4 regions of the Streptomyces olindensis genome follow, and region 4 is predicted to be linked to each of the others. Evidence: riboswitches for the same ligand, from Rfam matches in the RefSeq annotation. Region 4 holds a riboswitch; each other region holds the start of a gene.
What was found. A riboswitch is a leader RNA that binds a small molecule or an ion and turns the genes downstream of it on or off. The one in region 4 is predicted to bind cobalamin.
Positions count from the first base shown of each region.

Region 1 (2,171 bases), on a different contig from region 4:
ACGTACCGCTTGTGCCGGACCGCGTCCATGTTCCTCGTGGCCGGGTCGGACTCCAGGAAGGCGATCTTCTTCGCGGCGGACTCGGCGGTCTGCGACCTGCGGGTCAGGTCGCCGATGACGAGGACGTCCGGGTCGCGGTCGGCGACCGTCTCCCAGTTGACCTGCGGCCACTCCTGGTGCGTGTCGTCGAAGACGTTGTTCGCGCCGAGGGCCCGGGTGATGATGCCGGGCGCTCCGCAACAGCCCGCCACGTAGGGGGACTCGGAGTTGGCGAACCAGTACAGGAGGGTGACGTCGGAGGCGTCGATGCCCGAGGTGGCCTTCTTCATGCGTCGCTGGAGGGAGGCCACGAGCTCGTCGCCGCGTTGCTTCGCCCCGAACACGGCGGCGAGGTCGCGCACCTCGCCGTAGACGGTGTCGATGCCGAGCGCCTTGTCGCGCGCGCCGTCGCCGCCCCCCGAGTTGTCCTTGCCGGCGCAGTCGGACGGGGAGACGTACGTGGGCACGCCGAGCTTCTCGAACTGCTCGCGGGTGGCGACGCCGCCCTTGCCGAGGGTGGAGACGAAGGACGCGGCGACGAAGTCGGGGTCCTCGTCCAGGACCCGTTCGAAGGAGGGGTTGTTGTCGGCGATGCGCGGCACCCGGGCGTTGGCCTTCTCCAGCCCCTTCATCACGGGGTCGGTCCAGGTGGCCGTGCCCGCGAGGCGGTCGGCGAGGCCGAGGGAGAGCAGGATCTCGGTGGTGCCCTGGTTGAGGGAGACGGCGCGCCGGGGCGGGGCCGCGACGCGTACCTCGTGGCCGCAGTTGTCGAGGGTGACGGCGGCGGCCTTCGCGGGGGCGGGGCGTGCGTCGCCGCAGCCGGTCAGGAGCAGGGAGCCGGCCGCGAGCAGCACGGCGGCACGGGCGGGTCGGGCGAGGGGCACGGAAAACCAGTCCTCAGGCGTCGAGGGCCCGATCGCGGGGCCCGGTCGTACGGTGCTCCCCCGCCGCGCGCGGCCGCGGGGGCCGCCAGCAGGTCTTCGGACTCGGGTTCACCCGGATCGGGGCGCCTTCCCGGACGTCCGCACGACAGTCCAGTGGCCGAGGCCCCGCCCGTCCCCCTCACCGCTGCGCGTCAGTTCCGGATTCGCACCGGATTCCCTGACCCACGTACATGGGTTCGACTGGCCTCGGCAAGCTATCACGGGGTGCCGGGGAATCACCGCGCACCCTGCTTCGTTGTGCGGGCAGCAGTTCTTCCGCGACGTTCGAGGAGGCCGCCGGTGTACGGCGACGAGGCAACGGTCCGCAGGATCCTCACCGAGCTCGGCGACACCTGGGCCGTGGTGGGCCTGTCGTCGAACCGGCAGCGCGCGGCGTACGGCGTCGCCGAGGTGCTCCAGCGCTTCGGCAAGCGCGTCGTGCCCGTGCACCCGAAGGCGGAGTCGGTGCACGGCGAGCAGGGGTACGCGAGCCTGGCGGACATCCCCTTCGACGTGGACGTCGTGGACGTCTTCGTGAACAGCGACCTCGCCGGGGCCGTCGCGGACGAGGCGGTCGCGAAGGGCGCGCAGGCCGTGTGGTTCCAGCTCGGCGTCGTCGACGAGGCGGCGTACGACCGGACTCGCGCGGCGGGCCTGGAGATGGTGATGGACCGCTGCCCGGCCATCGAGATCCCACGACTTCCCCATCGCCGCGTAGCGGATTCCTGAAGCGATTGCCAGGAAACGCCCCTGCCCGGTCAAGGGCGTACAACTCGTCTTTCTGCCGCCGGTGACCGGTTCCTAGCCTGAGGCCTCTTGCTCGCTGAACTCTCCGAGTTCGTTGATGAGAGGCCCCTTGAATGGCAAGCGTCGACCAGGTGGCAGTGGGGGTGGACAGAAGCCCGGGCGGACTGCGCAGGGACGTCGGACTGATCGGGCTCATGTGGGCGTCGGTCGGGTCCATCATCGGATCCGGTTGGCTGTACGGCGCCGAGAAGGCGGTCGTGGCGGCCGGTCCCGCGGCGATCCTGTCCTGGCTCATCGGCGCGGTGGCGATCGTGCTGCTGGCGCTGGTGCACGCGGAACTGGGCGGCATGTTCCCGGTCGCGGGCGGCACGGCCCGCTATCCGCACTACGCGTTCGGCGGACTGGCGGGCATGTCCTTCGGCTGGTTCTCCTGGCTCCAGGCCGCGACGGTGGCACCGATCG
Region 1 covers NZ_JBEYZD010000020.1:53,872-56,042, forward strand. The annotation lists gene ABZ948_RS15400 (ABC transporter substrate-binding protein) at 1-923, opposite strand, end outside; cobalamin riboswitch at 1,008-1,168, opposite strand; gene ABZ948_RS15405 (CoA-binding protein) at 1,263-1,691, shown strand; gene ABZ948_RS15410 (APC family permease) at 1,823-2,171, shown strand, end outside.
Region 1: it holds a riboswitch for cobalamin, as region 4 does, so the genes downstream of both, ABZ948_RS15400 (ABC transporter substrate-binding protein) here and ABZ948_RS09650 (ribonucleoside-diphosphate reductase subunit alpha) in region 4, are expected to answer to the same signal.

Region 2 (2,171 bases), on a different contig from region 4:
GAGAAGGGCTACCGGGCCGGCCAGATCGCCTCCGCGGGCCTGGTCTCCCTGGCGCACGGCACCAACGACGCGCAGAAGACGATGGGTGTCATCACCCTGGCCCTGGTCGCCGGCGGCGCCGTCGCGCCCGACTCCGACCCGCCCATGTGGGTCATCCTCTCCGCGGGCATCGCGATCGCGCTCGGCACCTACCTGGGCGGCTGGCGCATCATCCGCACCATGGGCAAGGGCCTGACCGACCTCCGGCCGCAGCAGGGCTTCGCCGCCCAGACCAGCGCGGCGACGGTCATCCTGGCCTCCTCCCACCTCGGTTTCTCCCTGTCCACCACGCACTCGGTGTCCGGCGCGGTGATGGGCGCGGGCCTCGGCCGCAAGGGCGGCGTGGTCCGCTGGTCGACGGCGACGCGGATGTTCGTCGCCTGGGGCCTGACCCTGCCGGCGGCGGCCCTGGTGGCCGCGCTCGCCGAGTACGTGACCGGCTTCGGCGACTGGGGCACCGCCGTGGTGGCCGTCTTCCTCGTCGCCTCCTCGGCGGCCATCTGGAAGATCTCCCGGCGCGAGGTCGTCGACCACACCAATGTCAACGACACCGACGACGCGGAGCCGGCCGGTGTGGTCACCACGGCGATGGCCGCGGTGACGCCGCCGCCTGCGGGCGGCACCTCCGCCGACGTGCCGCCGATACCGGCCCAGGCCACCGCCGAGCGCACACCCTCCACGACCACCACGGTCTGACCCGCCCACCGGCAGCGAGAAGGAAGCAGAGATGAAGATCGACTGGGCGGCCCTCGGCTCCGTCTTCGGCGTGAGCCTCGTCGTCACCGTGGCCCTCGTGGGCCTGTTCACCCTCGGCATCACCGGCCTGTCGCGCCGCGAGCGCGCGGTCGCCGAGGGCGGGTCCGCGAGCCTCGCCGTCACGGGCGCGTACGCGTGCTTCGCGGCGTGCGCGGCGGCCGTGGGCTACGGGATCTATCTGATCGTGGCCTGACGGCCCGATCGCACAGCGTGTCCGCCGGGCGGCACGGGACCTCGGTCCCGTGCCGCCCGGTCGTCGTGTGCGCGAAAGGGGCGATGTGGGGTTCTCCACACTCTCCCCGCGCAGGTCAAGGGCAAGTTGACGGCGGTTCGCGGCCGTGGTGGACTTCCGGGGCCAGTACGGCGGCAGGAGAGGAAGCCGGTGTGAGTCCGGCGCGGTCCCGCCACTGTCACCGGGGTAGCCATCCCCCGGGAGCCAGGAACTCTCACCGCCGGTCTCGTCGAACCAGGGCGTGGACACCCTGAGTGAGGACACGTATCGCCATGCGCGGCTGCCGATCGAGGTTCAGCACCCCACCCCTGCCTGCCCTGTTGGCCGGCTGAGCCCATGGGTGCCGGTCGCGTCTTCGCGTACGGCGCCGCCGCCGGCCTGATCGGTGACCTGCTGCTCGGCGATCCCCGCCGGGGGCATCCGGTCGCCGCGTTCGGGCGGGCCGCGGGTGCCGTGGAACGGGTGTTGTGGCGGGACCACCGCGGGTGGGGCGCGCTGCACACGCTCGTGTGCGCGGGAGGAGCCGTCGCGCTCGGGGCCGTCGCCGAGCGTGCCGTGCGGTCCTCCGCCGTCGCCTCCGTCGCGCTCACCGGAGCCGCCACCTGGGCCGTCGTCGGGGGCACTTCGCTCGCCCGGGAGGCCGGGACCATCGGGCGTGCCCTGGAGGCGGGGGACGTGGAGGCGGCCCGGGCGCGGCTGCCGCATCTGTGCGGGCGCGATCCGCAGGCCCTCGACGCCGACGGGATCGCCCGGGCCGTGGTCGAGTCCGTCGCCGAGAACACCTCCGACGCGGTGGTCGGGGCGCTGGTGTGGGGGGCCGTGGGCGGGGTGTCGGGGCTGCTCGGGTTCCGGGCCGTCAACACCCTGGACGCCATGGTCGGGCACAAGTCGGCCCGTTACCGGCGCTATGGGTGGGCCTCCGCGCGGCTGGACGACCTCGCCGGGTGGCCGGGCGCGCGGCTGACCGCCGTCCTCGCAGTGCTGGCCGGGCCGGATCCGCGGGGGGCCGTCCGCGCCTGGCGGGCGGACGCGGCGCAGCACCCCAGTCCCAACGCCGGGCCCGTGGAGGCCTCGTTCGCGGGGGCGCTCGGGGTGCGGCTGGGCGGGACCCTGTCGTACGGCGGGCGGGTGGAGCACCGGCCCG
Region 2 covers NZ_JBEYZD010000013.1:93,946-96,116, reverse strand. The annotation lists gene ABZ948_RS10910 (inorganic phosphate transporter) at 1-735, shown strand, start outside; gene ABZ948_RS10905 (hypothetical protein) at 767-988, shown strand; cobalamin riboswitch at 1,143-1,263, shown strand; gene ABZ948_RS10900 (cobalamin biosynthesis protein) at 1,364-2,171, shown strand, end outside.
Region 2: it holds a riboswitch for cobalamin, as region 4 does, so the genes downstream of both, ABZ948_RS10900 (cobalamin biosynthesis protein) here and ABZ948_RS09650 (ribonucleoside-diphosphate reductase subunit alpha) in region 4, are expected to answer to the same signal.

Region 3 (2,171 bases), on a different contig from region 4:
CGAGGCCGAGTGCGAGCGGCAGCACGGCGAGCGCGGCCACGGCGAGCAGCAGCACCAGGTTGATCTTCGTGTTCCGGTTCATCGGGCCACCGCCTCGGTCTCGGTCCGCGCGCGCTTGTCGGCGAGGAGCACGCCCAGCCGGGTCAGTTCGCCCTTGCTGGACTGCACCAGCAGCCGCATCACGAGGACGGTGAGCAGGCCCTCGCTCACCGCGAGCGGGATCTGCGTGACGGCGAAGATGGAGGCGAACTTGCCGAGCGCGCCGAGGAATCCGCTGCCCGGGTCCGGGAAGGCGAGCGCCAGCTGCACGCTGGTGACGCAGTAGGTGGACAGGTCGGCGACGAACGCCCCGCAGAACACGGCCCCCATCAGCGGCACGTCGTACCGCCGCAGCAGCCTGTACACCGCGTATCCGGCCCAGGGCCCGACGATCGCCATGGAGAAGACGTTGGCGCCGAGCGTGGTGAGGCCGCCGTGCGCGAGCAGCAGGGCCTGGAAGAGCAGGGTGATGGTGCCCAGGACCGCCATGATGGGCGGGCGGAACAGGATGGCCCCCAGTCCGGTGCCGGTCGGGTGGGAGCAACTGCCGGTGACGGACGGCAGTTTCAGGGCGGACAGGACGAACGTGAAGGCGCCGGAGGCACCGAGGAGCAGGGTGCTCTCGGGGTGCTCGCGCACTTCACGGGTGAGCGACCGGACTCCGTGGACGACGAACGGCGCCGACGCGACGCCCCAGGCGACCGCGTGCGCCGGAGGCAGGAAACCCTCGGCTATGTGCATGGCTCAGCAGACCCTCTCCAGCACCTCGTGGATGGTTGACGCGCCTTGGCCGGTCTCCTGGCTGACGGGTACCACCGCCCGTGCTCCGCCTTCCCGGGTCCTTCAGGACCCAGTGGCTGCCCGTGGGGGCTGGAGCCGGACTTCCCGATTCACAGTGGCGAGGGCCGCACCGGCATCACACCGGATTTCCCGTTCACCAAGGCGTGGTGACAATAAGGCCGGGATAAGGGCGATGACAAGCCACGCAGGGGGCGCGTGAGGGGGCGCCCGCTCGCACACCGGCGCATGCCGCCGCGGATCCGAGCGGGACGGGCGGCCCCGGGCCGCCGGACGGCGGGCCGTGTCAGTCGTCGCCCCCGTCGTCCCCGTCGTCGTCGCCGTCCCCGACCGGCCGGACCTTACGGGGCTTCTCCTGCCGAGGCTGCTCCGCCTGTCGCGGTGCGTCGGCGGTCGCCTCCTGCGTGGGGGCCGCGGGGCTCGGGGTGGGAGAAGGGGGAGCGGTCGACGGGGACGGAGTCGTGGGCGGAGTGACATCGGCCACGGTGCCGGCGGCCGGAGCGGTGTCCGCGCCCGGGGCGGAGGAGAGGGGCGAGGCGGAACCGCCGGACGGGGTGGCGGCCGGGCTACTCGCGGTCGGTGACGCGTCCGGTTCCGTGCCCTCCGTCGCCGTGTCGTCGGGGGAGAACCAGAGCATGCCGGCGAGCATCGCGGCGAGGAAGAGGGCCGCCGCGGCGATCGTCGCGGCCGCGCGCCGCCGGTCGCCGAGGCGGTCGCGGGGCGCGGCGCGGCGCGCGCGTCCGGCGTGGGGCGTGCGGGTGGTGAGCAGCGCGGGGGCGCCGGGCAGCGCGTAGGTGGTCACGCTGCGGGGCTCGGCGGGCGCGTACGCCCCGGGAGCGGCGGACGGCACCGGCGACGCGGCCTCCGGCAGCGGCTCGGGCAGCCCCCGCCAGGCGCCGCCGGCGAACCACTCGGCGGCCTGCTGGGCCGAGGGCCGGTCCTCGGGCTGCTTGGCGAGGAGCCCGAGGAGGTAGTTCTCGAAGGCCGGCGGCAGACCCGCGACACCGAGCTCGCGGGGCGGCACCGGGGCGCTGTCGAGGTGCTGGTGGAGGAGTGCGACGGCGGTGTCCGCCTGGAACGGCGGGCGGCCGCTGAGGAGCTGGTAGAGCACGCACCCCAGGGAGTACATGTCGGAGGCGGGCCCCGCGGGCTGCCCCAGGGCGCGTTCGGGCGCGAGGTAGAGACCGGTGCCCACGATCTGGCCGGTGGCGGTGAGCGCGGCCCCGGGATCGTCGAGGAAGCGCGCGATGCCGAAGTCGCCGATCTTCAGGGTGCCGCCCGCGTCCAGCAGCAGGTTGGCGGGCTTGACGTCGCGGTGGACGATGCCCTGCGCG
Region 3 covers NZ_JBEYZD010000071.1:28,449-30,619, forward strand. The annotation lists gene ABZ948_RS32835 (energy-coupling factor ABC transporter substrate-binding protein) at 1-82, opposite strand, end outside; gene ABZ948_RS32840 (energy-coupling factor ABC transporter permease) at 79-780, opposite strand; cobalamin riboswitch at 811-996, opposite strand; gene ABZ948_RS32845 (serine/threonine-protein kinase) at 1,124-2,171, opposite strand, start outside.
Region 3: it holds a riboswitch for cobalamin, as region 4 does, so the genes downstream of both, ABZ948_RS32840 (energy-coupling factor ABC transporter permease) here and ABZ948_RS09650 (ribonucleoside-diphosphate reductase subunit alpha) in region 4, are expected to answer to the same signal.

Region 4 (2,171 bases):
GACGACCCGGTCGAGGAAGGTGACGGCCGTGCGGACGGTCTCGTCCAGCCGCTCCCAGTCGAGGTCGCCCTTGTCCACGAACGCGCCGAGGTTGACCGACCCCAGGTTGCAGACCGCCGTCTCCCCGTCGCTGGTGACCTCCAGGATCTCCGTGCAGAGGTTGGAGGAGTGCACGACGTGGCCCGGCTCGGCCGTCTGGTTGGCGGTGCGGTTGGCGGCGTCCTTGAAGGTCATCCAGCCGTTGCCGGTCTGCGCGAGGGTGCGCATCATCCGGCCGTACAGCTCGCGGGCGGGCAGGGTCTTCTTCGCCAGGCCCTTCGCCTCGGCGGCCCGGTACGCGGCGTCGAACTCCTCGCCCCACAGGTCGACCAGCTCGGGCACGTCCGCGGGGGAGAACAGCGACCACGGGGCGTCGGCGTTCACCCGGCGCATGAACTCGTCGGGGATCCAGTGCGCGAGGTTGAGGTTGTGCGTCCGGCGGGCGTCCTCGCCGGTGTTGTCGCGCAGTTCCAGGAACTCCTCGATGTCGGAGTGCCAGGTCTCCAGGTAGACGGCGGCGGCGCCCTTGCGGCGGCCGCCCTGGTTCACGGCGGCGACCGAGGCGTCCAGGGTCTTCAGGAACGGGACGATGCCGTTGGAGTGGCCGTTCGTGCCGCGGATCAGCGAACCCCGGGCCCGGATGCGGGAGTAGGCGATGCCGATGCCGCCGGCGTGCTTCGACAGCCGGGCGACCTGGTGGTAGCGGTCGTAGATGGAGTCCAGCTCGTCCTTGGGGGAGTCGAGGAGGTAGCAGGACGACATCTGGGGGTGCCGGGTGCCGGAGTTGAAGAGGGTGGGGGAGGAGGGCAGGTAGTCGAGGCGGCTCATGAGCCCGTAGAGCGCGGCGACCTCGTCCACCGACCTCGCGGTGTCGTCCTCGGCCAGACCGGCGGCGACGCGCAGCATGAAGTGCTGGGGCGTCTCGATCACCTTGCGGGTGATCGGGTGCCGGAGCAGGTAGCGGCTGTGCAGCGTGCGCAGGCCGAAGTAGCCGAAGCGGTCGTCGGCGGCCGTGTCGATCAGAGCGTCGAGGCGGGCGGCGTGGAGGCGTACGAACTCGGCGGTGCGGTCGGCGATGAGGCCCTCGCGGTGCCCGACCGCGACGGACTCGGTGAAGGACGTGACGCCCTGGGAGGCGGCCTCCTCGCGGATGCCGATCGTCAGCAGGCGCGCGGCCAGCCGGGAGTAGGCGGGATCCTCGGAGATGAGGCCGGCGGCCGCCTCCGTCGCCAGCTCGCGCAACTCCGACTCGTCGGCCCGCGCGGACCGGCCGCGCAGCGCGGCGGCGGCGACCCGGCCGGGGTCGGCGTCGGGGAGGTCGGCGGTCAGCTCGGTCAGGGTCCGCAGCAGCGCGGCACCGGGACCGTCGTGCTCTTTCTCTGCGGCTGAGACCGGATCGGCTGGCGCGATGGTCACGTGGGGCTCTCCCTCGCTCGGCAGGGGGCCTCGCCGAGGGCAGGGGGCAGCACGCGAGCGCACGCGGCGTCGCGTCCACCGGCCCATTCCACGAGGCCCGGACGTCAGGCACACCGGCCGGATGGCCGGGCGCACTGTCGGCAGGTCCTCGGACTGACGCCCATGCGCCCATAAAAGAGGCATGGATACACCGTTGCGGGACAGTTCCGGATTCGCACCGGATTCCCCTGCGGCGACAGCGAGCATGAGCATACATCTTGTGCCGGGTGAGGATCACGCCCCTATATGTTGTGTCGCGGATGACTTCAGAGCGTCAACTCGTAAGTGAGCAGCGTGATGTCGTCCAGGTGCGGGACCGGGTTCCAGTCCCGCTCCGGCGTGCGGACGAAGCCCAGGCGTTCGTAGATGCGGTGGGCGGAGTGCATGGTGCGCTGGGTCGACAGCACGATCCGTACGCAGCCCTCCGTGGCCCGTGCCCGGTCGACGCAGGAGCGCACCAGGGCCTCGCCGGCGCCCCGGCCGCGGGCCGCGCGGGACACGGCGAGCATGCGGATCTCGGCCTCGCCGGGGCCGGCTATGTCGGCCATGGGGCCGCCGGACGGTACGAACGTGACGCCGCCGAGCAGCTCGTCGCCCCGGAGCGCGACCAGGACCTCGGCGGCGGCCGCGCGCTTGGCCACGTCCTTCAGCTCGCCGAGGTACTCGTCGCTCTCACC
Region 4 covers NZ_JBEYZD010000011.1:144,714-146,884, reverse strand. The annotation lists gene ABZ948_RS09650 (ribonucleoside-diphosphate reductase subunit alpha) at 1-1,455, opposite strand, end outside; cobalamin riboswitch at 1,578-1,707, opposite strand; gene ABZ948_RS09645 (GNAT family N-acetyltransferase) at 1,761-2,171, opposite strand, start outside.